2 linked regions of the Candidatus Puniceispirillum marinum IMCC1322 genome follow. The protein of the gene in region 1 interacts with the protein of each later gene in a pairwise test. Links are inferred from orthologs where the notes say so. Each region holds a gene or a part of one and is shown on either strand. Other genes may lie near its edges.

Evidence for each region.
Region 2: the proteins of SAR116_RS05235 (region 1) and SAR116_RS12025 interact in binary tests that used the Escherichia coli proteins (3 or more experiments, as listed by UniProt). The link is inferred for Candidatus Puniceispirillum marinum IMCC1322 from one-to-one orthologs.

The regions. Positions count from the first base shown.
Region 1 is NC_014010.1:1,076,162-1,092,023, reverse strand. What follows is about bases 11,352-14,259. They hold SAR116_RS05235 (cysteine desulfurase family protein), read left to right. Parts: upstream 11,352-12,209; coding sequence 12,210-13,310; downstream 13,311-14,259. Other genes in these bases: mnmA (tRNA 2-thiouridine(34) synthase MnmA), read left to right, coding at 13,701-14,259; SAR116_RS05230 (2Fe-2S iron-sulfur cluster-binding protein), read left to right, coding at 13,376-13,690; cysE (serine O-acetyltransferase), read left to right, coding at 11,426-12,175. In the rest of the region: SAR116_RS05280 (N-acetylmuramoyl-L-alanine amidase), read left to right, coding at 1-318; SAR116_RS05275 (penicillin-binding protein 1A), read left to right, coding at 434-2,980; prfB (peptide chain release factor 2), read left to right, coding at 3,050-4,159; SAR116_RS05265 (ferritin-like domain-containing protein), read right to left, coding at 4,189-5,025; SAR116_RS05260 (peroxiredoxin), read right to left, coding at 5,062-5,520; SAR116_RS05255 (YhdP family protein), read left to right, coding at 5,676-9,359; tyrS (tyrosine--tRNA ligase), read right to left, coding at 9,356-10,600; SAR116_RS05245 (alpha/beta hydrolase), read right to left, coding at 10,653-11,315; more of mnmA, read left to right, coding at 14,260-14,960; SAR116_RS05220 (DUF2721 domain-containing protein), read right to left, coding at 15,024-15,542; SAR116_RS05215 (MarC family protein), read right to left, coding at 15,634-15,862. UniProt on the Escherichia coli protein: Master enzyme that delivers sulfur to a number of partners involved in Fe-S cluster assembly, tRNA modification or cofactor biosynthesis. Catalyzes the removal of elemental sulfur from cysteine to produce alanine.
Region 2 is NC_014010.1:2,566,194-2,581,822, reverse strand. The notes cover bases 7,661-10,335. They hold SAR116_RS12025 (sulfurtransferase TusA family protein), read right to left. Parts: upstream 9,293-10,335; coding sequence 9,029-9,292; downstream 7,661-9,028. Other genes in these bases: SAR116_RS12015 (ABC-F family ATP-binding cassette domain-containing protein), read left to right, coding at 10,162-10,335; SAR116_RS12020 (TerB family tellurite resistance protein), read left to right, coding at 9,439-10,161; SAR116_RS12030 (hypothetical protein), read left to right, coding at 8,700-9,032; SAR116_RS12035 (lysophospholipid acyltransferase family protein), read right to left, coding at 7,900-8,565; SAR116_RS12040 (DUF2237 family protein), read right to left, coding at 7,661-7,900. Also shown: SAR116_RS12095 (glutathione S-transferase family protein), read right to left, coding at 1-279; SAR116_RS12090 (glutathione peroxidase), read right to left, coding at 392-988; SAR116_RS13765 (hypothetical protein), read left to right, coding at 1,086-1,256; SAR116_RS12085 (tetratricopeptide repeat protein), read right to left, coding at 1,523-2,059; SAR116_RS12080 (rhodanese-like domain-containing protein), read right to left, coding at 2,077-2,451; SAR116_RS13395 (LytTR family DNA-binding domain-containing protein), read right to left, coding at 2,562-3,344; SAR116_RS12070 (DUF2141 domain-containing protein), read left to right, coding at 3,519-3,983; SAR116_RS12065 (carotenoid oxygenase family protein), read left to right, coding at 4,023-5,549; SAR116_RS12060 (homocysteine S-methyltransferase family protein), read right to left, coding at 5,553-6,506; SAR116_RS12055 (TfoX/Sxy family protein), read left to right, coding at 6,638-7,021; SAR116_RS12050 (disulfide bond formation protein DsbB), read right to left, coding at 7,018-7,200; SAR116_RS12045 (hypothetical protein), read right to left, coding at 7,252-7,455; more of SAR116_RS12040, read right to left, coding at 7,508-7,660; more of SAR116_RS12015, read left to right, coding at 10,336-12,069; SAR116_RS13390 (FkbM family methyltransferase), read right to left, coding at 12,632-13,498; SAR116_RS12005 (hypothetical protein), read right to left, coding at 13,635-13,916; SAR116_RS13385 (hypothetical protein), read right to left, coding at 13,926-15,485. UniProt on the Escherichia coli protein: Sulfur carrier protein involved in sulfur trafficking in the cell. Part of a sulfur-relay system required for 2-thiolation during synthesis of 2-thiouridine of the modified wobble base 5-methylaminomethyl-2-thiouridine (mnm(5)s(2)U) in tRNA.

The sequences.
Region 1 (15,862 bases):
CTGGGGGTTGAAGATTCCGATGTGGCAAGTGAGCTATTACGCATGTTTCAGCGCGAGTCGATGAACCAATCAACACATTTTGCCAGTGATATTCTAAGCCAGATACGTGATTTGCGTGGCGGTGACCGCCGTGGACATCGTTTTGCCGGCTTTGCTGTGTTAAAGGCACCTGATATGCCATCGGTTCTGGTGGAGATGGGGTTCCTGTCAAATCGCAAGGATGAGGCGAACTTGCAGTCGGCAAAATACCGCCGCCTGCTATGCCAGCGTCTGACCAAGGCTATCATTAGCTATTTACAAAAACATGGCCCCAAATGAGCCAGTGGTTCTCTTCTGGGGGCGGAATAATTGACATCATTGAGGCCATATCTCATGATCGGGATATTAATGGGTAAATCAGTGTGTAAATTTCAAGAAAATTGTGACCAGTTCCGTGTCTGATAATACGCAAAATAATAATGATGACAGCACCGGATATGACGCTGGTGATGGATATGCGCCACCAGTAAGGCATGCCATATCATCGCCTAATTCATGGTCTATCATTCGCGGTATGGCAAAAGCATTCTCAATCATTATTTCATTAATAATTATCGTCGGTGTTATTGGCGTTGGGGCTGTGCTGTGGGTTTTCTGGACATATGGAAAAGGGCTTCCAGATTATCGCCAGCTGGCACAATATGAACCGCCTGTGGTGACCCGCATTCATGCTGGTAATGGCGCGCTACTGGCTGAATATGCCAATGAAAAGCGACTTTTTGTGCCTATTGATGCGATACCGCCGCAGCTCATTCATGCGTTTATATCTGCCGAAGACAAAGCCTTTTACAGCCATTTTGGCCTTGATGTGAAAGCCCTGACGCGGGCAATGGCGACAAATGTTGTCAATTATGGACGTGGAAAACGCCTGATCGGGGCTTCGACCATTACCCAGCAGGTAACAAAGAATTTTCTATTGACCAATGAAGTGTCAATCGACCGTAAAATCAAGGAAGCGATACTGTCATTGCGCATGGAGCGCGCCTTTACCAAAGATCAGATTCTGGCGCTATATCTGAATGAAATCTATCTTGGCATGGGCAGTTATGGCGTGGCGGCGGCTGCGCTTAACTATTTTGACAAGGCGCTGAACCAGCTTGATCTGGATGAAATGGCCTATCTTGCGGCCTTGCCAAAGGCGCCTAGCAATTATCATCCGATCCGCAAAACCAAGGCGGCGGTCATCCGGCGTAACTGGGTGCTGAACCAGATGCAGGAAAATGGCTATATTTCGGTTGAACAGGCCGAAGCGGCCAAAAGCAAACCGCTGGTGATTGTGCCGGATACAGGTGCTGATGGCGCTGATGCGCCCTATTTCACCGAGTCTGTGCGCCGTCAGATCATGAAAAATTATGGTGAAGATGCACTTTATGGAGGGGGGCTATCAATTCGCACGACCCTTGATCCTAATTTGCAATCGCTTGCCGATACCGCGCTGGAACGTGGCCTTGAAGCGCTTGATCGTCGTCAGGGTTGGCGCGGGCCGCTTGGCCGTCTTGAAGCTGGCGAGGATGTTGCCGCGACCTTGGCGCGCTATCAGAAACAGCTACGCCCAAAACATTATGCCGCCCTAGTTACCGATGTAGCGCGCCGTGAAGCCCAGATTTATGTAAATGGCAAAGCCGCGACAATTCCGTTCAAGCTGGCTTTCTGGGCCTATCCGCCGCGCGACGATGACGGGGTGCGCCCGCAACCGCTAAAGGATCTGCGCGATGCTATTTCGGCAGGCGATATTGTCATTGTCCAGCCACCGTCAGAAACGCCTGATCTGATCCGTGATGGATTTAAACCCGAAGCGCATCATTATGCCCTTGGCCAGCGGCCAGCGGTGGAAGGCGCGATTGTGGTGATGGATCCGCATACAGGCCGGCTATTGGCAATGAGTGGTGGGTATAATTATGCTGATTCCGAATTTAACCGGGCGGTTCAGGCGATGCGCCAGCCTGGTTCGGCATTCAAGCCCTTTGTCTATCTAGCAGCCCTCGATAATGGCTATGCGCCAACGACCCGTATTCTAGATGCGCCGCTAGTCGTCGATCAGGGTGTTGGCAAGCCGAAATGGAAGCCGGCTAACTATACCAAGCGGTTTTATGGTCCGTCGATCATGCGCGTTGGCATTGAAAAGTCGCGCAACCTGATGACCGCGCGTCTGGCGATGAAGCTGGGCATGCCCGAGATTCAGGACTATGCGCGCCGTTTCGGGATTAATGACAATTTGCCGCCGTTACTGTCGATGTCGCTTGGCGCGGGGGAGACCAATCTGATGCGGCTGACCTCGGCCTATGGCATGCTGGTCAATGGCGGCAAGCAGGTCACGCCAAGTCTGATCGACAGGATCCAGGATCGGCATGGTAAAACCATTTACCGGCATGATGAACGGCAATGTGATGGCTGTGAAAACGCTTTATGGGATAATCAACCTATTCCCGATCTGCCTGACACGCGATCACAATTAACCTCGCCAGCGTCGGCATTCCAGATGGTATCGATGCTTGAAGGTGTTATTCAGCGTGGAACAGGTCGTTTATTATCACGGCTTGATCTTGTGCTTGCTGGCAAGACAGGAACCACCAATGACAATACGAATGGCTGGTTCATTGGCTTTGCGCCGGATATGGTGGTGGGCGTATTTGTTGGCTATGACAAGCCGCGCCCGCTTGGCAAACGGGAAACAGGTTCGACAGTGGCAGTCCCCATCTTTGGCAATTTCATGGTCAAGGCACTTGCCGATAAGCCGGTGATACCGTTCCGTCGTCCGAATGGTATTTCTATTATTCCCGTACATGCCGAAACGGGTGAACGGGTGTTGCCAACCCATGAAAAAGCCATCCTTGAGGTGTTTAAACCGGGTCAGCGGCCAGGTGGTCAGTTAATCGATGCGCCAAGTGGCGTAAACACCAATGGGGCAGACAATGGACTGGCGACACAGGAATTTTTCTAGATCATATAAACTTGTCAGCGTGGCGTTGTCGGGTTAGGTACGTGCAAGCTTTATAAACAGAGAGAGACGATGCAGGCCGAAACCCAAGCCAAAATCGATGTCATTTCATCAACGCTGGAATTATTACGCAAACATGTCAATTTCGAGGTGGCGGTTGCGCGTCTAAATGATCTGGAAGCGCAAACAACCATGCCCGATTTCTGGAATGACCAGGCCGTGGCACAGGATGTCATGCGGGAAAAAAACCGGCTTGAGCGTCAGATCAATCTGATCAAGGACATGCAAGCCGAAATGGATGATTGTGTGGCGTTGATCGAGCTTGGCATTGCCGAAGGCGATGATGATGTTGTCGCCGAAGCCGAAGCGGTGCTGACAAAGCTTGTGACCGAGGCGGATAAACGCCAGCTTGAAAGCCTGTTATCCGGCGAAGCTGATGCGAATGATTGTTTTCTGGAAATTCATGCTGGTGCTGGTGGTACCGAGGCACAGGACTGGGCGCAAATGCTGGTTCGCATGTATGGACGCTGGTGCGAACAGCGCGGCTATAAGGTGCATTTAATCGAAGAAAGTGCTGGTGAAGAGGCGGGCATCAAATCAGTGACCATGCGCATTGACGGTGAAAATGCCTATGGATGGTTGAAAACCGAATCCGGTGTGCATCGTCTTGTGCGCATTTCGCCTTATGATAGCTCGGCACGGCGGCATACCAGCTTTGCCAGTGCATGGGTTTATCCAGTGGTCGATGATAATATTGAAATTGAGGTCGAGGATAAGGATCTTCGCATTGATACCTACCGCGCTTCGGGGGCTGGTGGACAGCATGTGAATAAAACCGACTCGGCGATCCGTATCACCCATTTACCAACCAATATTGTTGTGCAATGCCAGAATGACCGATCACAGCACCGCAACCGGGCAACGGCTTTTAATATGCTGAAAGCGCGCTTATACGAGCTGGAATTGCAAAAACGCGAAGAAGCCGCGTCTGATGCTGCCGCCAGCAAAACTGATATAGGCTGGGGCAATCAGATCCGGTCTTACGTTCTACATCCTTATCAGATGGTCAAGGATTTGCGCACAAATGTGGAAAAAGGTAATGCCCAAGGTGTGCTTGATGGTGATCTTGATAGTTTCATCGAGGCCAGCCTTGCCGCCCGGGTCGGTATGCAACGCGAATAGCCAAGCAAAGCTATGATGGCGGTTATATTCTATTTGGAATATGTGGGCGTTGAGACAAGGTCCTCGCGATAGGAAAGCGGGCCATAAAAGGCGGCCGAGAAATGGGCTGCTTCACGGGCTTCTATATTAAAAGGCGGCTTAAGCGGGCCTTTGAAATAGCGTTTTACCAGCATATGCCAGCTGCTGACCGGATCGCGGCGATGCAAGCCGCATACATAGTCAAACCAGCGCTTGCCAATCAGAACATGCCCCACTTCGTCACGCATGATAATACCAAGTGCGGCGGCCGTTTCACTGTCCCCGACAGCATTCAGTTTGTCGATCATGGCTGGTGTGACATCAAGTCCGCGCGCTTCCAGCACCAGAGGGGCAATTGCCAGACGCCCTAGCAAGTCATGGGCAGTTTCCTGGGCCGCTTGCCATAGCCCGTCATGAGCAGGCAGATCACCATAATGCGCGTCAAGTAAAGCCAATCGGTCATTGAGCATCAGAAAATGGCGTGCTTCATCATCGGCAACGGATAGCCAGTCATGGTAAAAGTCGCGTGGCAGATGCTGATCAGTGAACCGGCAGGCCATATCAAGTGCCAGATCAATCGCATTAAGCTCGATATGGGCGATGGCATGGATCAGGGCAACGCGGCCAGCGACGCCACCGGTAATACGGCGCTTTGGTACATCGCGTGGTGGCCGCAATGCAGGCAGAGGCGGGCGTCCGGGACGCTCAGGCGGGGCGCATGTGCCAATAGCGGTAATATCATCAGCACGCCATTGTGCAACCAATGCCCGGGTATTGAGGGCTTTTGCAATAGCATCTTTGGTGGCAATGCAATCGACAATGCCGTCAGTCAGCGTAGCGTGGCTCATATCTGTTTAATCATATCTGCCTTGGCTCATATTCATTTATAAGGCGCGTGCCGCTTCAAGGACAGCTTCGGCATGTCCGTCAACTTTCACCTTTGGCCAAGTTGCAGCCACGGTGCCATCGGCGTCAATCAGGAAGCTGGCGCGCTGGATACCCATATATTTTTTGCCATACATTGATTTTTCGACCCACACGCCAAATTGCTCACAAATATCGGTTTCATGATCGGCGCCCAAGACACAGGTCAGGCCATATTTTTCCCGAAACTTGGCTTGCTTGGCGGGTTTGTCTTTCGAGATACCTATCACCACACAATTTGCGGCGGTAAAATCATCGATTAATTCGGAAAAGGCGATAGCTTCTTTTGTACAGCCAGAGGTGTCTGCGCGTGGAAAGAAAAATACCACCATTTTTTTGCCATGATGATCTGCAATATTGAAATCATCCTTATCAGTAGGTACGACGAATTGAGGAACAGCCATTCCAGTTTCAAGCATATTAAATTCTCCGGTTTTTCTTGGATCGGATTAATGTTAGCACTCTAAATTATTAAATAGGAACGATAGTGATGTCTGCAAGACAATGCTATCTTGTCAGTAGCATTCAGACTATCTAGAAAGATAGAATAACAGGAGTCATACGGGTGTCTTTAATGGGCCATACATCAGGCGCAGACAAGGTGAAGCTCCTATTCACAACATTACTGCTTATTTTTATTTTGATTGCGGGCATCGTTGGCTTTGTGATCGTGCAGGCAGGTGGTTTGCGCCAGCTTCTGGAATATGAGCTGTCCAAAGTGTCTGCCGAGGTGGCTGCCGAGGTTGGCGCGGCGCGATTAGCATTTTCCGTTTCACCAACACCATTATCCGTAAAGGCAGAAGATATCACCTTCAGCTTTGGTGATGAGACTGTCATCGTGCCTGAAGGCGAGGTCAAATTCGGTTTTAAAAGCCTGTGGACAGGTATGCCGGTGGCGCTCAATTTGCGGGGCATCGAAATTAAGCTTGTCAAATCGGCAACAGGTTGGTCAGGTTCGGAATCTACGGCTTTGCTTAACGCCTTGTTGGGATCCCCAGCAGACAATGTTGCAAAGCTGGCAACTGACCCAGTGACAGATGATAACCGGGTTAATTTTGCAGGCTTGAAACAAATTAGTATCGAGACTGATCTTGTTACGATTACCGACGCCACAGGCGCGTTAGCACCGGTTCAGCTTACCAGCATTTATATTGACGCCCAGCTTGAAGAGTCCGGCCAGATTGTTGGTGGCATTCGCGGACAAAGACTGATCGATGGCGTCGATGCGGGGCGACTAGCGATTACATTTTCCGGTTTGCCGACTGGTGAAGATTTCATTACCGACATAACCGCAGATGAACTCAATCTGGCAGATATTGCCGAATATCTTGATCTTGAAATGGCCAGGCAAAGCCATTTTGGTACATTGTCTGGTTTTTTGAAAGTGCAGATGCGGCGTCAGGCTGTCACATCCATATTCGGTGATGTTATTGTAACCGATGGATATCTGTCACAAACGGCCAATCAAAAACGTGGCGCGTTTAAGTCAGCCGAGATTGCGTTTGACTATCTCAGCCATATTGATGTTGCGACTGTGGCCAAGGCGCAAATCCTGCTGGATGATAATCGGTCTTTCACCTTTTCTGGTGATGTTGAAAAACTCAGCGCGCCCACGTCAGTCCTGTCAGGTAAAATCGATGCTAATAGCTTACGGTTACAGTCAATTTTCAATGATTGGCCAGATGACCTTGCCCCCGCATTAAAGGCGCAGCTTCAAAGCCAATTTTCAGGTGGAATCGTTAGCAATCTTGGTGCCGAATTTATTGGAGCCTTCAATCGGGACACGTTTGTTTTAAAATTATCAAAGCTTGATCTGGCAACAAAATTTGACAGTGTAAGGGCCAATTTATCCAAGGGTCAGATCCGACGTGTTGTGGGTACTGTTGGTGGTGCCATGGATATAAATGTCGGTGTTGGTGGCGTGATAAAAAGTGCCAATCTGGCACTTGATCTGAGCAATGGTTCGATATTGCTGGAAGATTTTACAAAGTCGATGCCGGTGCAAAAGGCCGCATTACAGATGGCGTTTCGCAATGGTGATCTGACGGTTGAGAGCTTTACTGCTGATTTTGCAGGTGATGGTGCGATCACGCTGAATGGTAATGTGACAGTTGCGGCAGACTGGATGCCGCGGGATTTCAACGTGAGTCTGGAAGTTGATAATCTTGATACGCGCTTTTTTCAGGCCTTATGGCCAAGATGGGCGCTGGCAAAGACCCGTAGCTGGATGCAGGCCAACCTTCTGGCAGGACATATTGAAAACGCCCGTATGTCGATGACTGGTGCTTATGTGCCGGCAACACAAAAGCCGGTACTTAGTGATATTTCAGCCACAGGGTCATATCGGGAGGCGACGGTAAGGTGGGCGCCTGACATGCCGCTTATAACCGGTATTGATGCTAATCTTGTGCTTAATAATGATGCCTTTAATATCACCTCATCTTCGGGGCAACTCGAAGACTTTGTTCTTGAAACTGGGCGGGTGACGATCGGTCCGATCCTGACCAATGACCAAAGAATGATCGATTTGTCGCTAAAGGCGCAAGGCGGAATGACGACGGCGCTGGATATTTTCAAACGCACCGGACGCAGCAAGGTAGGCGCGATCGATCTCGAAAAACTTACCGTATCTGGAACCACCGAACTGTCACTGACATCACGTTTTCCGTTACGTAAGGGGGCTAAATTTGCCAATGCCGACACCGCTGTAAATGCCACTACGCGCAATGCCACAATCAGGGGTCTGCCGTTTGGCATCAATCTGGAATCGGCGGCAATGATTGCCTCATTTGAAAAGAACAAGGTTGATATTACCGGTGATGCAGAAGTTTTTGATATGCCCGCCAGATTTACCTTTCAAACCAACAAAGCGACCCGAGAAGTTGATTTTGTAGGGCAGTTTGAATCATCGCCGATTATGACGGGTATTTTTGCCAAAATGTCCGGACTTGATATTGAGGGTAAAGCCAGCGCTAAAATTGGCTTTAGTTCATCGACCGGATGGAATAACGCACAGATTAACCTATCAACAGACCTGACCAACGCTTCGATCAATGTGCCAGCATTGAACTGGGCGAAATTTCCGGCTGAAAACGGCGTTGTGAATGCCAGCTTTGTGCTTCGTAACGGCGTGGTAACAGCCATACAGGATATTGACCTGTCACTAGGCACGCTGGCGGCCAAAGGGCAATTAGCGCTTGGTGTTGATGGCAGTTTGCAGGCGGCCTTTTTTAACAAGCTGACAATGCCGGGTAATGATATCCGTGATCTGATAGTCGAAACAAGCGCCAAGGGCGGCTGGAGCGTTAGCGCGTCTGCCCGCACGATTGATCTGGTGCCATTGCGACGCAATAAGGGTGTTGGCGGGGGCGCGCCCATTACCTTTGATGTGACCGCTGACACGATTTACATCGACGCACAAAACGCATTATCCGGCCATATTCAGGGTTCGCGTGATGAAGCGGGTAATGGTAAGGCTGTGTTTTCCGGTACGTTATTGACCAAAGGCAAACCATTGGTCAGCGAAGGCCAGATGACAGTGAATTTTGGTCCAAGAGGTGATCACCTTAGTGGGGCGGGCCTTATTGGCGGTGCCGAAACGCAGATTACATTTAATGGCAATGGCGGCGAGCAAGCGGTTCTTGTTCTGACCTCCAAAAATGCGGGGCGTATGCTGTCCGGGCTCGGGATTACCGATGCAATACGTGCGGGATCTGTCCGGCTAGAGAATAACTTTATCAGCACTGATTTTTCTTCCTTCAATACCAACATCACACTTTCAGATTTTAATGTGGTCAAAGCCCCACGGGCAGTCCGCATATTCTCGCTTTTGGGGCCAGCAGGTATCATCGGTCTGGTTGAAGGCGAAGGCACGGCCTTTAGCAACGGCGTTGCAAGGTTTGAAAAACGCGGATCGGATATTTCTATCTCGCGCATGGAAGCCAGCGGTGGAGCTGTCAGCGTGGCTGTTGTGGGGCGCTTTAACAACAAAACACGTCAAATGGATATTTCGGGGAATCTTGTACCAGCTAACCAGCTCAGTAAAATAATAGGGGCGGTGCCGCTTCTTGGGAACGTCCTGACCGGCATTGACAAGTCGGGTATTTTTACAACCCAGTTCAGCATGATCGGCAAAATGGATGATCCTGAAACCTCGATCAATGCGGCGTCATTGGCACCAGGAGTTTTGCGCGATATATTCAGTCCGGAATGGCTAAAGCGCGAAAGCGACCGCCTGTTTGGCGCGCAGGCCGACTAGCCAGCGACAAGCATGGCATGACGTTTTTTGCCTGCTGATATCTTGGCCTTGCCATCAATAAAATCAGATAATGTCAGTTGCATGTTTTCGTCATTGATAGCCACATCATTCACCCGCGCACCACCGCCGCGTATCAAGCGCCGCGCTTCGCCATTTGATGCGGCAAAGCCGACAATTTTTAGCGCCTCGACCATGTCCAGCGCTTCAGCCCGTCCCGCCGCAAGATCAAATTGTGGCAAACCGTCTGAAACGCCCGATCCGGCAAAGGTCTGCTGGGCTGTTTGCATGGCATGCGCGGCCGCCTCTGTGCCATGACACAGGCTTGTCGCTTCATTAGCCAGAATAATTTTGGCTTCATTGATGTCGGCACCTTCCAGCGCACCTAGCCGGTTCACCTCATCCATGGGCAATTCGGTAAATAGCGCCAGAAAACGGGCAACATCGGCATCTTCGGTGTTACGCCAGAACTGCCAGAAATCAAAAGCTGATAATTTATCGTCATTCAACCATACCGCACCATCGGCAGATTTGCCCATTTTGGCACCCGATGCCGTGGTGATAAGGGGTGACGTAAGACCAAAAATTTCCTGCGCATCGACGCGGCGGGTCAGATCAATGCCGGTAACGATATTGCCCCACTGATCCGATCCCCCCATCTGGAGCAGACATCCATAGCGGCGGCGTAGCTCGAGAAAATCATAAGCCTGAAGAATCGCATAGTTGAATTCCAGAAATGAAAGCGGTTGTTCGCGGTCAAGTCGCAATTTGACCGAATCCATGCCCATCATGCGGTTAATTGAAAAATGCGGGCCAAAGTCACGCAAAAACCGGATATAGCCAAGCGTGTCCAACCAGTCGGCATTATCAACCATAATTGCATCGGTCGGGCCATCGCCAAATTTCAGATATTTTTCAAATACCTTTTTGATGCCGTTCTTATTCGCTTCGATATCCTGATCTGATAGCAACGGGCGGGCTGTATCCTTACCTGACGGATCTCCAACCTTGGTTGTGCCGCCGCCCATCAGAACAATCGGCTTATGGCCGGTTTTCTGTAAAATACGTAGCATCATGATCTGCACCAGCGACCCGACATGCAGGCTATCGGCCGTACAGTCAAAACCAATATAGGCTGGCAAAACCTTGGTGCTGGCAGCATCGTCCAGCGCTTCGATATTGGTGGCCTGATGAATATAGCCGCGGTCAGTATAGTGCTGGATAAGATCTGATTTATAGGTCATGTCATTCAACTCAATATAGAGTGCAAAAGTCGTTACAATGCACTTGTCTCAATCAGGCAAGCGGGTCGAAATCATCTTCGTTAATCGAGTCGTTCAGATAAGCTTCGACACGTTCGATCATCGGGTCAAGATGCTCGGTAAAGAAGTGATTTGCCCCAGGCAGAACGTCAACGGTAATATTGACGCCTTTCTGAATTGATAGGCGTTCAACCAGCTTTTCGACACTTTCAGGTGGCACCTGTTCGTCCAGCTCGCCATGCATGATGAGTCCAGATGCCGGACAAGGTGCCAGAAACGAGAAATCATGCGTAACAGCAGGCGGCGTAACCGAGATGAATCCCTGAATTTCAGGGCGGCGCATCATAAGCTGCATACCAATCCATGATCCAAACGAAAAGCCGGCGATCCAGCATTGCCGCGATGATGGATTCTGCGCTTGCAACCAATCCATGGCTGTTGCCGCATCGGATAATTCGCCTTCGCCATTATCATATACACCCTGGCTTCGGCCAACGCCGCGGAAATTGAACCGCATGACGGAAAATCCGCGCGCTTGGAATAATTTATAAAGAGCATAGGTCACCCGGTTATTCATGGTGCCGCCTTTATCTGGCTCCGGATGCAAAATAAGCGCCGTCGGGGCGTCACTTGCTTCGGCAGGCATATAGCGACATTCAAGGCGACCTTCAGGGCCGTTAATGATGACCTCAGGCATATTTTTTTTGCTCCACTTGTGCTATTTAATGAACGGCTTATATCTTAATAAGGCGCGATCGCCAAGCCAGCTTTGTGCAGATCGTTAATCAGATGAGAGAAACTGCAATCATGTTTGCAAATTTGAACCGTGATCTAAAGGCAATTATGACGCGTGACCCCGCGGCTAGCAATCGTTTTGCCGCGGTGATTCTATATCCAAGTTTTCATGTCATGGTGGCCTATCGCTTGTCGAATCCATTGTGGAATATCGGGCTACGCTTTATTGCGCGTTGGATCATGCAGATTGCCCGCTGGCTCACAGGCATCGAAATTCATCCCGGTGCGACCATCGGCGGTGGTTTTTTTGTCGATCATGGGTCAGGCGTCGTGATTGGTGAAACAGCCATAATCGGCGATAATGTAACGTTGTATCAGGGGGTCACGCTTGGTGGTGTGTTGCCGGCGGTAGATGCTGAATCGCAACGTTCGGTCAAACGCCACCCAACTTTGGGCGATGATGTGATCGTCGGATCAGGTGCGCAGATTCTGGGTAATATCACCGTTAATCGTTGTGCGCGTGTCGGTGGTAATTCGGTGGTCACCAAAGATGTGCCTGAGGGCGCAACCGTTGTCGGTGTTCCGGCTCGCCAGATGACAAATAAGACAACGCCGAAAACCGTTGATGAGAGCTTTCAGCCCTACGGCGTTCATGATATGGCTAATGCCGATCCACGCGAGCGCATTATCACCGCGCTTGTTGATGAAGTGCAAAGCTTGCGTGCCCGTCTTAATGATATGGAAGATCGTGTTTCGGCAACCCAGCTTCACAACAAGGCAGGAAAAACCAGCCAGCCAAGTAGGCGTAGCAATAAATCTTGATTATCTTTTTAGTTTTTAGCTGGAACCATGCGTGATGGGAATGACGCCGCTTTATTTTGACAACAATGCCACAGCACCGCTTCGCCCTGAAGCGTCGGCGGCGATACATAAGGCGATGGGCGCACCAGCGAATCCGTCATCGGTACATTCTTTTGGCCGTACGGCACGTTTGACCGTCGAGGCGGCGCGTGAATCAGTTGCTTTGCTGGCGGGGTCAAGAGCCGCAGATGTGGTGTTTACCAGCGGCGGTACCGAATCCAACAATCTGGCTTTGGCCGGCTTTGCGCATATTGTCACCTCGGCAATTGAGCATGATTCGGTGCGTGCATGTGCTGTGAGTGCCAGTGTCATCAATGTGACATCAGATGGCGTGATTGATCTGGAGCATGCGCGTGCTGTGCTTGCCGGATTGCCTGACGAGCAAAGGCCATCAACCATCTTGTCGGTAATGGCAGCCAATAACGAAACAGGCGTTATTCAGCCAGTGGCTGAACTTGTTGCGCTGGCGCGTGAAAACAACATTGCCGTGCATAGCGATATGGTGCAATTACTGGCTAAGGATCATTTCAGCTTTGCCGCGCTAGATCTGGATTACGCCAGCCTGTCGGCGCATAAAATTGGCGGGCCGGCGGGTGTCGGTGCTGTGCTGGTCAAGCCGGGCAATGCGTTGCAAAGTTTGCTACGGGGCGGCGGTCAGGAACAGGGACGTCGCTCAGGCACAGAAAACTTTATTGGCATTGCCGGTTTTGGTGCCGCCGCATCGGCTGCCTTTGGGGATGTTGCGCATTATGAAGCGATGTCAAAATGGCGCGATCAGTTTGAAGATATGATGCTTGCGCATGTGCCAGATGCGCATGTTTTTGGCCAGCAGGTGCCGCGCCTTGGAAATACCAGCTGTCTTGCGATTGCGGGCAAGTCCGCCGAAACCATGGTTATGGCGCTTGATATTGCGGGTGCCGCGATCAGTGCCGGATCAGCCTGTTCGTCAGGCAAGGTCAAAACAAGTCATGTGCTGGCCGCTATGGGGGCTGGTGATCTGGCTGGTCAGGCTGTGCGTATTTCGGGAGGCTGGCAAACCAAGAAAACCGACTTTGAAAGGCTTGCAGATGTCTTTCTTGGGCTGTACAAGCGTTAGAATTGCGGACGGTAACTGCGTGCAAGCCGACAACATAACCAAATGAAATAGGAGTGGTGACTGCGATGCCAAACATCATCTTTGTAAAGCCAGATGGCACCGAGTTGAATGTCAACGTCAATGAGGGCGTGAGTGTGATGGAAGCTGGCCGCGATGCCAATCTTGGTATTGAAGGTACCTGTGGGGGCTGTTTGTCTTGTGCAACCTGTCATGTGATTGTTGATGCCGACTGGTTTGCCAAAACCGGCGCGCCTAGCGAGGATGAAGAAGATATGCTCGATCTCGCTTTTGGCCTGACCGAAACCTCACGGCTTGGGTGTCAGTTGACAATGTCGGCTGAACTTGATGGCATCCGTCTTACAATTCCGGATGATATGTAGGGACTAAACAATGTCTGTGGCCAAAACAGCCAGCAACAATGTGCATGCCGCGACCACATCTGCGTCGGTGCAGGCTACTGATAGGCCGACTGCTGATCTATCAGCCATAAACTCGCTTGGCTTTGCCAAAGCGCCTGCCGATACACGGGTTGTCGTGGCAATGTCAGGCGGCGTTGATTCATCGGTCACGGCGGCGATGCTGCATGATGAAGGCTATGAAGTCATTGGTATCACCTTGCAGTTGTATGACCATGGTGTGGCGGTTCAGACCAAGGGTGCCTGTTGTGCGGGCATTGATATCCACGATGCACGGACAGTTTCGGCGCGGCTGGGCATTCCGCATTATGTGCTGGATTATGAGTCTAAGTTCCGTGATCAGGTGATGGAAGATTTCGCCGATAGTTATTTGCGCGGCGAAACGCCTATCCCCTGCGTGCGCTGTAACCAGACAGTCAAATTTACCGATTTGCTGACAACTGCGCAGGAACTTGGTGCGGATTGTCTGGCCACTGGCCATTATGTCCAGCGTCTTGAAACGCCAGCCGGACCAGTATTACGGCGCGGTATTGATGCGTCCAAGGATCAATCCTATTTCCTGTTTGCGACCACGGCAGAGCAGATGGACTATCTGCGCTTTCCGCTGGGCGGGCTGACCAAGGATGAAACGCGCGATCTGGCGCGCAAATATGGTTTGGCGGTATCCGAAAAACCTGACAGCCAGGATATCTGCTTTGTGCCAAATGGCCGGTATGGCGATGTTGTGCGGCGCTTGCGGCCAGGTGCTGTTGAGGCTGGTGATATTGTGCATCTTGATGGTACCGTTCTGGGTCAGCATAAGGGCGTGATCGATTATACCATTGGCCAGCGTCGCGGACTTGGCATTGGCGGGCGCAAGGATGCTGACGAAGCTGACGGCCCGTTATATGTTGTCGGTATTGATGCGGCCGCGCATCGTGTCATTGTTGGCCCGCAAAGCGCACTTGCCTGTTATGAGGTGCATCTGAGCGAGACCAGCTGGGTTGCTGGTGGCGGTGCGCCTGTTGCCGGACATCCTGTGCTTGCACGGTTGCGCAATACCGCCCCGGCGATGCCTGCCGTGCTCGAGGCAGGTGAGGGTGGCTGTGCAATTGTGCGGCTGGACGATCCGCAATTTGGCATTGCCGTGGGGCAAGCGGCGGCAATCTATGATGCGGCTGATCCTGAAAATCTGCTTGGTGGGGGGTGGATTTCGGCCGCCCCGCTTGCGGGTGCAGATGGTCAGCTATCCTAGAGCCCACCCGATAGTTTCTTTAGCACAATCAGCAGACATCCATGCTGTTCTTTAGGCCATAATCTATAGCAACGAGCTATCGTCGTTAGATTTTGTAGCAGCTAGTTCGGCGCGTTTTGCAGCGGCTTTGCTACGGCGCGATATGCGGGGCGGGTGAAGATAGGCTTCCCATTCCTGACGATCTTCAAGATCCGACAGATGCACATCCAGGGCGCGGTTAGCGATCTGAATTTCGAGCATGAATAACGACATGGCGACCATCAGCAGGACGATGCTGGTAAAGAACAGCCAGCTGCCAAAGGACACATGATCCAGATACATGGCAATCATCGCTGCCAGCGCCGCTACAAAGGCTGTTGCGGCACAGGTCTGGACAATACCAATCAGTTGCAGGCGTTTGCGCAGGCTGGCGATCTGGCGCAAAAACCGCGCGGCGTCATCGGGCGTTGTGTTGTCACGCACCGCATTGTCATGCAGATTGCGGATCAAGGTGGCCAGCACCGAATAACGGTTGCCAAAATTGATCATCATCAGGGGGATGGCGGGAAATAACACGCCGATAATCAGAATATCCTGTTGCATAGCTACCTCAATAAAGCTGGCCCAGCATAACCGCTTTGATAGGCTGGTTCCAGCCTGTTAGCGTACTGATGAGAAAGCTATTGGCTAAAATTCATCCGCCGATGCCCACTAGCCTTAGTTCAAGCAGACCATCGATAATATATTGCACCGAAAGCGCTGCTAGAATAATCGCCGTGACACGCGAAAACACCGAGGCAATGCGCGTATCGATGAAATTCTGTGCCAGGCCGGTAAGCACCAAAATCGCTGCCGTTGTCGCCATCACTGCGCCCAAGGCGCCATAGCCAATCATGCTTTGTGCCGCATTGCCCGCTAGGTCG
Region 2 (15,629 bases), 1.5 Mb from region 1 along the record:
CATCATCATCGAGCGTCCCGTAACCCCATCGGGAAACAGGCTGTTAGGACAGCCATATTCTTCAAGAGCCCGGACTATATTCTGGCTGTCACAATAGATATCCGCGCCAATCTGTAAAACCGGCGTCCGGCGATAGCCAGCGGTAAGCGGCATCAGCAAAGGCTTTGGTGGAATGCGCGGAATTTCAACGCTTTGCCATGTTGCGCCCGCAATGCCCAATGCCATGCGCGTCTTATGCGCAACAGGTGATTGCGGGTAATGATGAAGGATCAGCGACATGACAGGCTCCAGATTTATCAATAGTTTTCGTTTTCATTGTAGAACGTGCATTTATGAAGAGGAAAGCTAAAACCCTGCCTATATGCGCACATCAGGTGATAGATGCTGTTATCTAATTGGGTAGAAGCTTTTCAATAGCCTGCCGGATTTTCCGGGCATCCGGCGCGGTGGTCGCGGCAAACCAGGTGACAAAATTACCCTCTTGATCGATCAGATGTTTGTAAAAGTTCCAGCGTGGCATCGCCAAACGTCCACCAGCTTCAAGCACCCATTGATAATAGGGATGTATATCCGATCCGGTGACCGCAACCTTTTCAGTCATTGGAAAATCAATGCCATAATTGATCGTGCAGAATTGCTTGATCTGGGAATTGGCGCCTGGTTCCTGACCACCAAAATCATTGCTTGGCACGCCAATCACCACCAGACCGCGGTCACGATAATTATCCCACATAGCTTGCAAAGCTTCATATTGCGGTGTGAAACCACATTGTGACGCTGTGTTGACAAGCAAAATCACCTTGCCGCGAAATTCGGCAAGGTCAAGCGTGCCCCCTTCGATATTTTCGAACGAAATATCATGGGCGTTCTTGGCATGTGCAGGCATCAGAGGCTCCGTTACAAATGTTACAAACAGCAGAATAATAGCCCAGATAGATACCGATTTGGATGGTGCTACAAAGGCTATATGTGACGCAGGTTCAAACATTCTGATCTCTCAACATTAAATTCATTAACGCTTATATAATGACACTCTCGACTGCCACAAGGTGACCATTTGGCAAAAGTAAATTGAAGGATCAAAGATGGATGATATATCACTCGTGGAATTATGGACAAGCTTTACCGATAATGTCGTGGCCATCAGCGATGCGGGGTTTAAACATGCGGTTAGTGCAAGTCAAGATATCAGCCATTTTCTGGCTGACAAAATGACCATGATTATGGATATGTCAAAATCGTTTCTGGGCAGTTGACCTGCGACCAATAGTTTTACGCAGACAGGATCATGCGGTTAGTGACAAGCCTGAATTTACCCGCTAGGGTATTTGATAACAGTAACAACATGAAAAGGAGGTGATCTAATGTCTAGTGATATTCGGAATCTATCAAATAACCTGGTTGGGTATTCTGGATGTGAGAGCAGCCTCTCGCGTCGCGGTTAACTTAACAATTTGAATACAGGTTATTTCGATAGCCAATCACGTAAAGGGGGATTTATCCCCCTTTATTTTGTCCAGATTTATTTATTCGCGGCGTTATAGGCGTTGATTGCCCGCATCAGATCGTCGCGTTCCTTGCAGTTAAACGAACATTGCTGTTTCAGCTTGGCAAGATTTTCCTTGGCCTTGTCAGGTTGTTTTAACGTCAGGAAAAGCTCGCCTTGATATTCCAGCGCGCCTTCATGTTCAGGGTCAAGCGCCAACGCCTTGTCATAGGCGGCCATTGACTCGTCATAGCGGCCACTTTTGCGCAAAGCAAAGCCCGTGTAATTCCACGCATCAGCGTTTTTCGGATTCTGCATTGTTTCAAGGGCAAGCGGCACCAATGCGGCTTCGAACAGATTACGGTTTATAAGCTTAATAGCTTCACGTAATTCCTTGCTATTATTGGTGCCTGCGGTGCTGTAGCCACTCGAATCTGACGATCCTGAGTCACTGCCTGCCGCAAAGCTCATTGTGCTTGCAGATGCTATCAGAATAGCCAATGCACCAGCCATAAAGACCCGCATAAGCAGGGTGTGAAAAATCTGCCCTTCGGCGTTTGTCTTAATATTCATAGCCACCTCACCTGTGGTTAAGCTTCGGTTTTACCGCCAGCAGCAATCCAATCCCCAATGCCGCCAACATTGGCAACATTTTCATAACCCATATCTTTTAATGTTTTGCCTGCCAGCGCGGCCTGGCCACCGGCAGCGCAAACCAAGATGATATCGGCATCTTTGGTCAGAGCCGGATTATGGTACGGTGTCGAATCATCAGCAGCAAATTCGATAAAGCCACGGTCAATCCGAACAGCGCCCGCGATCGTGCCGCTGTCATCAATTGCCGTACTGGCCCGCACATCAATAAACAAGCTATTGCCCGCTTCATGTTTGGCGATACCGTCTTCGGGTGTGATTTTTGGAACAACTGCGTTGGCTTCGGCAAGATAATCTTGTGCACGTTTCATTTTAAACCCCTTGATCAAGATGGCTGGCGCGCCAGCCATCTGCTATTTTATATTTGTATTCATATGAAGTGGGAAGAGTGTCCGCACATTCAAGGGTCATGGCAATTTTGTCATGGCTTCCTTGCTGATAAAGACGCACGAACCGCGCGCAAATAATGACGGCTGACTGGAACCGTGCGCCCATCATCTAACATCAGAGCCGGTTTTCCATTTTGCCGGACCAATTCGGGGTTAGACGCGTCAGAAACCCAATGTGAGCGATGCGTCTGCATACCAGCATCCTTACTCATCGCTGCGATTGCATCGCGTAATCGCATTAATATAAGCGCCTCACCCTTGTCGGTAACAACGCGAAGATAATGATCCTCAGCATGTATTGAAGTAATGTTTATACCTATTTCAGGCGGCAATTGATCCGTCAAAAGTTTCGCGCTTGAGTTATTTTCTGACAGGTCTGATGCTTTGTTTCTGTTGGCTTCATCTAAGCTCGCGATGCGCACTGCACTGCCCGTTAGCACATATACTAAAATTGTGATCGATAACGAGACAGTTAAAACCTGAATAAATGTAGTTTCAAAAGCAATCGTTTGATTGAGCGTTAATCCAATACAAAATTGAATATATAGCGTTTGAGGTATCGACGCCAAAAGTGCGGTCGATATAGCCAGCATCAAACCTACCAGATAGGATTGCTGGGTCGCTTGCAGAACCCAACGAATGGGTAATGCGACAAGCATCCAAACAGGAAATATCACAACGACCCATATCGCAAAAGACGCAACGAAATGAAAATTCTTGCCAACGCCAAAGGCCTGCGAAACAGCCAGGATGGCGGCGAACATAACCGACCCGACGATATCTTCTACTCTAAAATATCTATGTAATTTAGCCACATTACAAGTTCCCTGCGTTTCACGACACGTGAAATGCGTTTTTGTGTAAATCACGAAAGAAAGGACACGCTTTACGAAACCAACATTCATTCATCCACAATGCGTGCTTACCATTCATTTATCGCAACCAAACATGACCCACATTCTAAATGGTCACAAACTATGGGGAAATATATGGAACAGCATTTACGTTTTAGAACAAGATTATTGATACGGATTTTTCTCGCCAGCACAATGGTAGCGCTGGCAACCCACTATGCATCTGCCGCCGATCTTACCATCCATGTCATCAACGAAAATAATAGTAGCGGCGTTGCTTTTATTTCAGTCCAGCCAGCCAGTGAGGCTAACAGTTTCCCCCGTGGCAAAGCTATTTACAATAAAAAAATGGCTATGATACCCCATAGCAAGGCCAAGTTTACCATTAAGGATATTCCATCTGGCGCCTACGCAGTGAGTGCGTTTCTGGATATCAACAACAATCAGAAACTAGATATGAATTTGATTGGTGCGCCAACCGAACCCTATGGCTTTTCCAATGATGCGCGTGGCCTGTTTGGCCCCCCTGAATTCACTGATGCCGCATTCATTATCAAAAAAGACACCATGAGGAACCGGCACACGATCAAGATTTACTAACTTTAAGCCGCACTCAATATGCGCCTTAGGAGATATATCATGACAGCTAAATACAATTTTGAGGCAAACGACTTTTCAAGACGTGATGCGCTGACACTAGCTGGTGCTGCCAGCTTTGCCTTTGCCACATCGCATTATGGTCTTTCATCAGCATTTGCAGGATTATCACAACGTGAAAAAGCCTTACACATCCGCCTGCCCGACCAGTTGGCAACACAAACCCCAAAAATTGAAGGAAAGCTACCAAACAATTTACGTGGCACCTATTACAAAAATGGACCCGCTTTAAGGCAGGGATTTAAGCGGACTTATCCACATAGTTTTGATGGTGACGGCTTTATCCAAGCGTTTCGCTTTGATGGTCAGACCGTGCAGCATCAAGGTCAGTTTGTACATACCGAAAAATACAATGCCGAAAGCAAGGCTGGTGATTATTTTGTCGAGACTTTCAGCCATAAATGGGCAGGTTCACCGCCAGCACGATCAGCCGATGAAACCAATACCGCCAATACGAATATTGTGCATCACGGCAATCGTCTGATGGCGTTGTGGGAAGCTGGATCAGCATGGCAAGTTGATCCAGACAATCTGGACAGCATGACAAAACTTGTCTGGCATGATGATCTTGCTATGGCACCGTTTTCAGCACACCCACGTATTGACGACGATGGCAGTCTGTGGAATTTCGGACAAGTGCAATGGAGTCAGGAAATGATTCTGTATCACATCAACCCCCAGGGCAAATTACATAAATACAAGCTGTTGGATATGCCAAATACCAGCATGATTCATGATTTTGCGATCACTGAAAAATCAATCATTCTTATGCTACCGCCACTGACATGGGAATTGGATAAGGCAAAGAATAATGCAAGCTTTCTGAATGCGCATGAATGGCATGAAAACCGGCCTGTGGAGATTCTGGTTATCAATAAAAATGATCTATCGGTTGTGCGTCGGCATCAGCTTCCCAACGCCTTTCATTTCCATATAGGTGGTGCGTTCGAAACCGTCGATGGCACGATTGAACTGGATCTATATCACTATAAAAATGCCGATATTGTTTTTAATTTATACCTGAATAATGATGAAAAGGATCATAGCCAATCACCGACGCGGCCACAGCATAGTCGCGTAACACTGTCGCCCAATATATATGATGGTAAAATTGAGCGCATCCATAATATGTCTAATGAATTTCCGCACATGGCACCTTCATCAAACAGTCACCGAAGCCAGCATGGCTGGTCTATCGGGTTGGATATGGAAACCGGGTTGTTCCGCTATGCGCTTGGTGTCAACCTCGAAACCGGCAAGGTGGATCGCTATGATTATGGTGCTGATTGCATGCTTGAAGAGCATATCTTTGTAGCTGATCAAGACCGTCCGGTGATAAACGGTGTTACGCAGGGATGGCTAATCGGGCTTCACCTTGACGTGCAACAAAGTCAAACCAAGCTGGCAGTGCTGGATGCCTATGATCTGGCCGCTGGCCCACAGGCCGTGGTGACATTACCTTATGGTCTGCCCCCAGGATTGCATGGCAATTTTGTCATGGCTTCCTAGGCGCTAGGCTTGGCGTGCAAATGTGGATGACGATAGCTGGGCAGCTTGGTTATTCTTGAGTGCCGCGGCCAGAATCTCAATATGTTCAGGCGAAATACCACAACAGCCGCCAATAATATCGGCACCAGCCGCGGCCCATTGCACCGCATATTTGGCATAATTCTGCGGCGTGATGTCATGACGAATTTGATGCAAGGTTGAATTTGCATGTTCGTAATCATCATTCATCAACGGAAAGGCATTGGCATAAACACCAATCTGCAAGCCCATCCCCGCTGGCCGCGACGGCTGTCGGGCACGAAATTCTGACACGCATGTGACGGCATCATGCATGACTTCGGGCTGCGAACAGTTAAATAGCAAACCATCAAGCCGCTTTGATGCAATCACATCAAGCAATGCCGATAACGGTTCGCCCGATCGCAAGCGCGGGGCACCAGGCACCGGTTTAACATCCTCCAACGTAACTGAAAGCCAAAGGTCGGCAGCACAATCGACAAAGGATTCAAGGAATATCTTAGCTTCGATCACCGATCCCAATGTTTCGGCCAGAAAGATATCTGCGCTTGGTGCCAGATGACGCTGGAACAGCTGCATCATCTGTTGTCCCGTCTGTGGATCAAATTTATCAGGTTCGTATGAGCCAAACATTGGCGGAATGCTGGCCGCCACCTTGACCTGACGATCCGCAGCTTCGGCCGCCGCCTGTGCCAATGTGCCGGACAAGGTTAGTAGTTGTGGAGCCAGCTCATCAAACCGATCCTGACCAATGTGAAAAGGTACAATGGCATAAGAATTCGTCGTGATAACATCCGCACCGGCGGCAATGAATGAGTCATGCACATCGCGGACATATTGCGGCGCTTCCATTAACGCTAGCGCAGACCATTCGGGTTGCCTGAAAGGCGCACCTACAGCGGCTAGCTGACGGCCCAAGCCACCATCTAGGATTATCATAATATTCTCCCCCACTTATGAGACTAAGTCTGTACGGGCTGGTTTGTCCAGATGTTTGATCATAAATATGATGATTAATTTTGTTATGCTGAGCGCGCAATCAGTGACACCATCATAGCAAAGGAAAACAGATGCATGACAAAGGGCTTGCCGAACGCCTGACCGAACTTGTCGGCGATATGTTCGAGATGGAAGTTACCTATATGTTCGGTGGCTTTGGCTATCTGATGAATGGTAATATCTGTGTCGCGATCTGGAATGACATGCTTGTCATTCGGGTTGGCGTTGAAGCCGCAAACGCGCTGATGAATGAACCGCATGTTCGCCCGTTTGACCTGACAGGCCGACCTATGAAGGGCTGGATGATGGTCACACATGATGGGATTTCTGAGGATAAAGATTTACAGCGCTATGTTGATCTGGCGGTGTTTTTTACTGGTAGTTTGCCGCCCAAGGTGAAAACCAGGACACCACGTAAACCCAGAAGCCGGACAAATAACAAAGATCACGATTAGCCCAGATCAAACCCGCACATTGATGCAATTGACCGCACCACCGATGAATGGCGTGCCGCAAATGGCAGGATGGCAACCGCAACCAGCACCAAAACAGCACTCATGATCCACAAGCTTCGGTCAGGATTTTGTTTTATCTCATCAGACTGATTTTTATCAGACTGGTTTTGATCTGACATGACACACCTCATTCAAGGGCTTTATATAAGGTGATAAGGCGCATGCCTTAATCAGATGCGCATTACGAATTCAAGACCGCTTTGACTTCCAACATAGAGGCCCGCTTTTTGCATATGCAAGGACACCAGCAGATTACCGCCGCCCTGACTCAGCGCCACATCAACCCGGCTACCCTGAATACGAACAATTGTGCCGGCTGCATCCTGACCCGTTTCGGTGCAGGACAGAGTTACTTTCTGATCAAGTGCAAGCATGGTTCCTATCACCTATCTATGGCATCTTAAAGTTCAGTATATACCACAGCACCTAATTCAGGTCGATGGCATGCGCTTTAAGATCTTCTAATGTGCAAACTGCCAATGTCACCTGATTGGTCGCCGCAAGCCGGACTTTTGGCGCACAGCCTGCCGCGCGTGCCTGTTCCCAGCGGGCAGCACACAAACACCATTGATCACCAGCTTTCAACCCGGGGAAACCATAATCAGGCATCGGCGTCGATAAATCATTACCGGCTTCTTTACTATAGGCCAAAAAAGCATCTGTCATTACCGCGCAAACTGTATGCAAGCCCTGATCGGATGGCCCCGTATTACAGCAACCATCACGGAAAAAGCCAGTAACCGGATCATGCGAACAGCTGGCAAGATTACCGCCAAGCACATTTGTCTGCCCGCTTGGGCGTCCCTGACCACCATCCATCATGCCACCTCATTTGCTTCGAGAATAGCCACTTCGCTCTCAATTCTGGTTTCAAGGGTGGACATGAATTGCTTGCGGGTCAAGCCCGGCTTAATGGGCTCGAGAAAGCGGACTTGTACCCGTCCGGGGAATTTCAACCAGCTGTTGCGCGGCCAAACACGGCCTGAGTCAAGCGCGATAGGTATAACGGTAAAACCCGTTGTGTCATAAAGCGTAAATATACCAATCTGGTAATCATGCGGGGTGCGCGGCATAACCCTTGTGCCTTGCGGGAAAATCAATATTGACCGCGGATTATCACGGATCCGCAATGCCGCCGCCCGTAATTCGCGTAATGCTTTCATGCCACCTGAACGGTTCACCGCAATACATCCAGCGCGCAAAAAGAAAAAGCCTATAAAAGGCAGAAACAGTAATTCACGTTTCATCACCGTAATCGGCGCTTTTAAGGTGGCATATAGAACGATGGTTTCCCATGCCGATTGGTGTTTTGCGGCATAGATAACAGTTTCATCAAGATGCATATCACCGATGATGTCATGATCAATGCCGCAGATATACAGCATTTTAGACGTTGTCCAACCCCAGAAACGCGCGACGCACCACACCACCTGTCTGGGCAAAAGCAGAAGCGGCAGTAACAGCACAACAATCAGAGTTGTCATCAGGTAAAACAGGCTGTTAAACAAAAATGATCTGAGATAAACCATGGCGACAAGCTAGTTATATTGCGCCATAACATCAATGCCGAAAATCACCATCACGGCAGGTAGTTTGGCAAAGCAGGTATTTTGGACATATGACCAAAGACGATAATGAATGGCAAATTCGTGCCGAAATGGCGTTGGCGGTAGCGATGCAGAACCGGACATTGATCACCTATGCCGAACTGGCCGACGCGGCGACGATCCCTGCCCCGCACCGGATCAACAAATTATCCGTCTGGCTGGAAGCCACAATGGAAAGTGACCATGCGCAATCGATGCCGTTACGCGCCGCCTGGGTTATTTCACGCGCACGCGGCGGCCTGCCTGCCCCCGGCTTCTTTATTAAATGTAATGAGCTTGGGCTGTATGACGGGGCACCCGATGGGGCGATGGCCACTGCCTTTCATCTCAATCTGCTGGGCTAGTCCCCAACCTCGATCGTGATATGAAACACGCCTGCGATCGTTTCGCTGGCAATCAGTCGATGCCCACTGGTTTCACAAAAATGGTCAAAATCCAATGGCGCTGCCGGATCATCGGCCTTTATTTCAAGCACTGTACCCGCGGCCATCATACCGACCTGTCGTCGTGCTTTGAGCACGGGAAGCGGACATTTAAGGCCCGTCAGATCAAGGCTGATATCTGCCTTTTGAAGGTGGGATGCGGGATCAACAGGATTGGTCATAAACAGAAACTTTCCAGAATCGATAATAATAAGGGCATATAGTAATCCACATCTTGATCAAGGCGAAAGCTTAATTGACATTATCTATAGCTGAATTGATGCCAATTCCCTTGCCAATCACATATCAGACCAGCTAGATAATCTGCATGAGCATCTGGGGTATCATCATCGGCGGTACAGCCGGATTTGCTATGGGCGGTCCGATCGGCGCATTACTTGGGGCTGCTGCAGGTCACGCGGTTGAAAAACGGCTGACCCCGCAACCCGATAGTGACGCGACCAAACAGGTGGCCTTTACAGTAGCGGTGATTGCCCTATCGGCCAAAATGGCAAAAGCCGATGGCATGGTCACGCGCGATGAAATCGGTGCTTTTCGTAACCGCGTTCATATCCCCGCTTCCGAAGTCAAACAGGTTGGCAAATTCTGGGATCTGGCGCGTAAAACACCTGACGGGTTTCAGGATTATGCGCATCAGGTGGCACGCCTGTTCGCGCCGCGTACACCGGTGCTGGAACAGTTGCTGGATTTGTTGTTCTATATCGCCCGTTCAGATGGTGCGATCACCCAGCCAGAAAAGGAATATCTAGCCGAAGTCGCGCATATTTTTGGCTTTAGCGCCGATGATTTTGCCCGCTTTGCCGCTATTCATCAAGGCGATGGCCCGTCAGCCTATGAGGTGCTGGCTGTTACCAAGGACATATCCGATGCCGATCTGAAAACGCAGTGGAAGAAGCTGGTGCGGTCGCATCATCCGGATAAATTGATGGCCGATGGCATGCCCGAAGAATTTATCAACGCCGCCAATGAACGGCTGGCCGCGATCAATGCCGCCTATGATGCCATCTGCCGCCAGCGCGGAATCAGCTAGATGTTACCGCCGCTTCTGACGCTGGCGAATGCCGGAATCAATCTGGGTGACCGCTGGCTTTTGCGTGGGGCAGACCTGTCGCTTCATGCAGGTGATCGGCTGGCATTGGTCGGGCGCAATGGTGCCGGTAAATCCAGCCTGATGAAGCTGATGTCGGGCGCTGGTGAAATGGACGAAGGCAGTCTGTGGACAGCGCCCGGTGCCGAAATCGCCTATCTGCCGCAAGCCCCGCATATCCCGCCAGGCATGAGCCTGATTTCGGTGGTGACCGCGGGGATGGAAACGGCCAGCGGTGACAAACAGGCACATAAGGCCGAAGCGATTCTGATGCGTATGGGGCTGGATGGCACCCGCATGACCGACGGCTTGTCTGGCGGTGAAGCGCGGCGCGTATCCTTGGCACGGGCGCTTTATACCGAGCCGGATATTTTGCTTCTGGACGAGCCAACAAACCATATGGATCTGCCCACCATCGAATGGATGGAAGGCATGTTACGCCAGCATAAGGGCGCCTTGCTGGTGGTCAGCCATGACCGCGCCTTTTTGCGTAATCTGGGTACCGGCATTGTCTGGGTGCATGAGGGTAAGCTGCGCCGCCGTGATGGGCATTTTTCCGAATTTGACGAATGGTCGGAAGGCATTCTGGCCGAAGAAGCGGTGACCTTGCACAAAATGGATCGCCGTATTACCAGCGAAACCAAATGGTCGCGCGAAGGCATTTCCGCGCGCCGCAAACGCAATCAGGGGCGGTTGCGCGAACTGCATAGTCTGCGTGCCGAGCGTGCCAAGGCAGGCGGGATCACCGCACGAACTGTCAAAATGGAAACTGGCCCTGCCGAAGGTGGCGGGCAACTGGTGCTGGAAGCGATCGATATTACCGCCAGCGTGCCAGCCCCCGATAATGCCAGCACGTCATCAACCCAAACGCTGGACGAAAATGGACGCCGCATTTTGATGCGCCATTTCAATTTGCTGATCCGGCGCAGTGACCGCATTGGCATTGTTGGGCCGAACGGCATTGGCAAATCGACATTGGTGCGGATTCTGCTGGGCGTTGGCGCGCCTGATAGTGGGCGGGTGCGCGAGGGGTTTGGCCTCAATCATGCCTATTTCGACCAGCGCCGCGAAGCGCTTGATCGAGAAGCCTCGCCATGGACAGTGCTGAGCGAAGGCGGCAGTGACATGATCGAGGTCGCCGGACAGCAAAAACATATCACCAGCTATCTGCGCGATTTCATGTTTGAAGATGTGAAAATGACCCAGCGCGTCGCGACATTATCTGGCGGTGAGCAAAACCGCCTGTTGCTGGCCAAGCTGTTTGCAAGTCCGCATAATTTTCTGGTGCTTGACGAGCCGACCAATGATCTGGATCTGGAAACGCTGGAATTATTGCAAGAAGTGATCGCCGATTATGACGGCACCGTTTTGATCGTCAGCCACGACCGCGATTTTCTGGATCGGACAGTGACTGGCCTGCTGGCTTTTGAAGGCGATGGCAGGATTGTCGCGCATGCTGGCGGCTATTCGGATTATCTGGAACGGCGTAATCGCGCCATAGAGCGTGCCGAAGCGCGCGGCGATAAAAGCACGGCAAAATCAAAAGCAGGTAAAAGCAAAGCGGCCAAAGCCACCAGCGCATCAGCGCGTGGATCAGATAATGGCCGCGCGCCCCGGCTGAGCTTTAAGGATAAGCACGCGCTGGATACTTTGCCTGGTGAGATTGAGGCGCTGGACGCCGCGATCACAAAGCTGGAAAGTGTGCTTGGTGATCCGGGTCTGTTTGCCAAAGACCCCGATAGATTTACCCGCACCGCCGATGCGATTGCCAGTCTGCGTGCCGATAAAGAGGCCAAGGAAATGGCCTGGCTGGCGGCGGCGGAAAAAGCCGAACAGCTGGATGGAGGTTAGGGGATTATCCCGCTTACCCAGCTTGTAAAACACCCTGTCATATTGACGGGGATGCTTTGGCATCGTTATAGTGGCGGCCTGTCAGATGGCTGGATGGCTGCTGCTTTTTTTTCGTAAAAGAGGAGAGGAAAGTCCGGGCTCCACAGGATCAGGATGCCGGGTAACGCCCGGCGGGGGTAACCCCAGGGAAAGTGCCGCAGAAAACAAACCGCCCTCCAAGGTGATACCTTATGGGGTAAGGGTGAAAAGGTGCGGTAAGAGCGCACCGCCGGTCTGGTAACAGAACGGGCATGGTAAACCCCATCCGGAGCAAGACCATATAGGGACAAACGCCATGCAAATGGCAGATGCGATCCTGCATCTTGTCCGGGTAGGTTGCTAAAGATGTCTGGTAACAGGCATCGTAGATGAATAGTCGTCACCGCCAGCGCAAGCAAACGGTACAGAACCCGGCTTATAGGCCATCTGACAGATTTTTCAGGATATAACTTCAGAATTTGACTCTGGCGTGGCCGAGCCAGAAATAAAAACAATACCAACATATATTCATAGATTGTGTTTATTATTGTTTAATCGCCACAATCATTTCGTAATGCTTTTTTTCAAAGTAAGCCTTATCGACCAAAATTTTCTGATAGCCGAATACCGTCTTGAGCAATAAGGATAGAAGCCTTAAAGAAAATTTTTCACCAATGTAAAATCTATTTTCAATGGCAAGCAAACGATAGCCATGTGACCGCACAAAGTCGATTACCGCGGATGAACCTTCGCTGATTTCATCAATTCCTTGCTCAAAAAGAATAATAGGGTCATCTCTTTCGATTATGCCTTTTGCCCCTTTGAGAACGGATAGCTCGTGTCCCTCTACATCGATTTTTATGAGTGATATGTTGACGTCTGCCAGTTCAATGAGATCATCCAAGCGTCTTACGTCAACATCTATAACCTTACCATCGCTGACATCACTGTTGTTTTCCAGTATTTTGGAACCACCGATATTTGATGCATTGACCCGAAATGCCATCTTGCAATTCTTGTTGCTCAGCCCATAATTCAGGGGGGTGATATTTCGCGAAATAGCGTTTATTTCAAGTAATTTATGCGCGATCGGATTTGGTTCAAACGCGAAAACATGTTTAAAATATTCAGCAAAGAAAAGAGCGTGATTACCAATATTTGCACCTATGTCTAGCGCACAGGACGTGGGATCAATACAACCGCTTGTCAAAATATAGTCTTTGATCAAATCTAATGCGTCATGCTCGTATCTTCCATCCAGATTTATCAATAGCCCAATATGGTCAAATGAGAAAATGGCCATCTGCGGGAAACTCTTTATATTCTCTTTTGCAATTCGATGATTAAAATTATTCAAGATAGGGCGAAAGGGCAAAAAGAAATTTTTACCGCGAAAAACAATGTTTTTCATCTCGCCTGCTCCTTGACTCACTGTAGCCGATGTTTAATGACACCATAAAACCATTAACCATTTCGATTGGGCGCATTTATGGGGTGCGGTCTAAGACACCCCATAACATTGAAAGATAGCTGTTCGGCTTCGCTAGCTAGGATAGACGCGGCAGACTGGCACCTGCATCGGGGAGCGCGCGGGTGGTGTTTTTCACCACTTCATTGCGGAAACTTTCCACCGCCGCGCCGGTCTGCCGCGATTGCTGGGCGTTTTCGATCAGCAGAACCGGCAACCATGCCATCGCGCATCCCCATTCTTCGGTTTCGGCACCTGTGTTGGGGTGCGTGCCAGCCACCTTCATGAACCATGCACAATCAAATTTTCTGCATGGTTCAAACGCATTGAGCGGACAATTTGGTTGCGGTTCGATTTTCATGACTACCCCCTAATCCTTGGTCGCGATAATCACATCGACATAGGCCACGTCCAGCGCAATACTGGATGCCACCTCAAGTGACCCCGCACCATGTGAATGCGGTTGGTTGCCGCCTGTATGGGTCATATATGCTCTCCCACTGCTTCCCCAACTAGCCTCCCTAGCCTCTCCAACCCTACTGGTTGATGATGTACCCCCAGCATCTGCGGTGGGAATTGAATGGGTATGACGTGCCATCTGCGCCTCGGTGATGGCATGGCCAGCTGTGCGGCCACTTATTGTGCCAGCAACACGAACCTGACCTCGCCCAAACCGGCTTATAAATCCATTTGTTCCCCCGCTTCCAGCCGAGCCGCTAACCACACGCAAAGCCTTGTCATTATGTGCTGTATCCTTTGTCCAGCCCGTAGGCGCTGTTGACTGCCGGAACAGCATCTTGGTGCCGGATGGAAAGCTACTATTGGCGATCTGTGTTGTCACAGCCCTGTCTGCCGCCTTGCGGGCGTCACGTTCGGCCGCCACCGCCGTTGCAATATCACCAGTGATCACGCGGCGCACTTCGGCGATATCACCCGCAACCTTTGTATCAAGCGCACGAATGGCATTATCGCGTGAATCGGCCTCAGCCGCGATAGCCGTCTTACGCTTGTCAGCCTCGGCTAGGATCGCCGCAGTGCGTTCACTGCGTTCGGTCTGGATGACGGTGGCCATATGCGCATCAAAATCAGGCGTGATATTGGCAATGGCGTTCTTTAGTTCGGTGCGCTGGGCGTGCATTGCTGAGTGGCGGGCATCACGTTCAGCCGTGATCGCGGCCTCGCGGGTACTGCGCTCAGCGTTAAGTGCCGTTTCGCGCTTGCGTGCCTCTGCCGTAATCGCCGCCATGCGATCATTGCGTTCGCTTTCAAGCTTGCCATCAAGCGTTGTTACCTTGGCGTCGATAATGCCTGTTTTACTGTCAACAGAACGGTCAATCGCCGCACGTTCGGTGGTAATCGACGCATCAATCGCGCCTTGGCGTCCCGTAATGATAGCTGTTGTTGCCGCGTTCACCGCCGTATTGATGGCGTCATTACGCGCTGTGCGCTCGTCATCCAGCTCATCATCCAGCTTGCTATCGACAATGGTTTCCACCGCCGCGCGATCAAGACCCTGCGGGATGTCACTGACCGCCGATGACACCGCGTTGGCTATGGCCGCATCACGCGCATCCGCTTCGGTGACCCCATGTTCGGTGATCAGGCTTCTGACCGTATCGGCATCAACATGACCTGCCGTCGAGATAGCCGCGTCAATCGCATCCCTGATGGTACGGAAATCAACAAACTTGCGCCAAGTGCGCCAATGCGGTGCGTCCGGTTTACGCGTGCGTTGCCAGAATTCACGAGGGGCATCATTGACGATCAGCATCTGCCAGCCAATGTCGCCTTGATAAATGGTATGTACCGTTCCAGCGTCCGTTACGCCACTGGGTTTGTTGGCCGTGGTGGCGTCAAAGAATGCCGTTCCGGACTCGGCATCATTCAGATCCGATATGGTTGTTACATTGATATTTTGAGATGTTTGCATAATCACTCCTATGGTTGGTTCACATCATCCCAACATCAGACGCACGCGAAGTAGCGCGACAAAGGGCATGTCATAACGACACCCGCATGAAGCTGTGGCCGTCATCTGCCCACATCTGAATGCGAGGTTGCGGACTATGGAAGC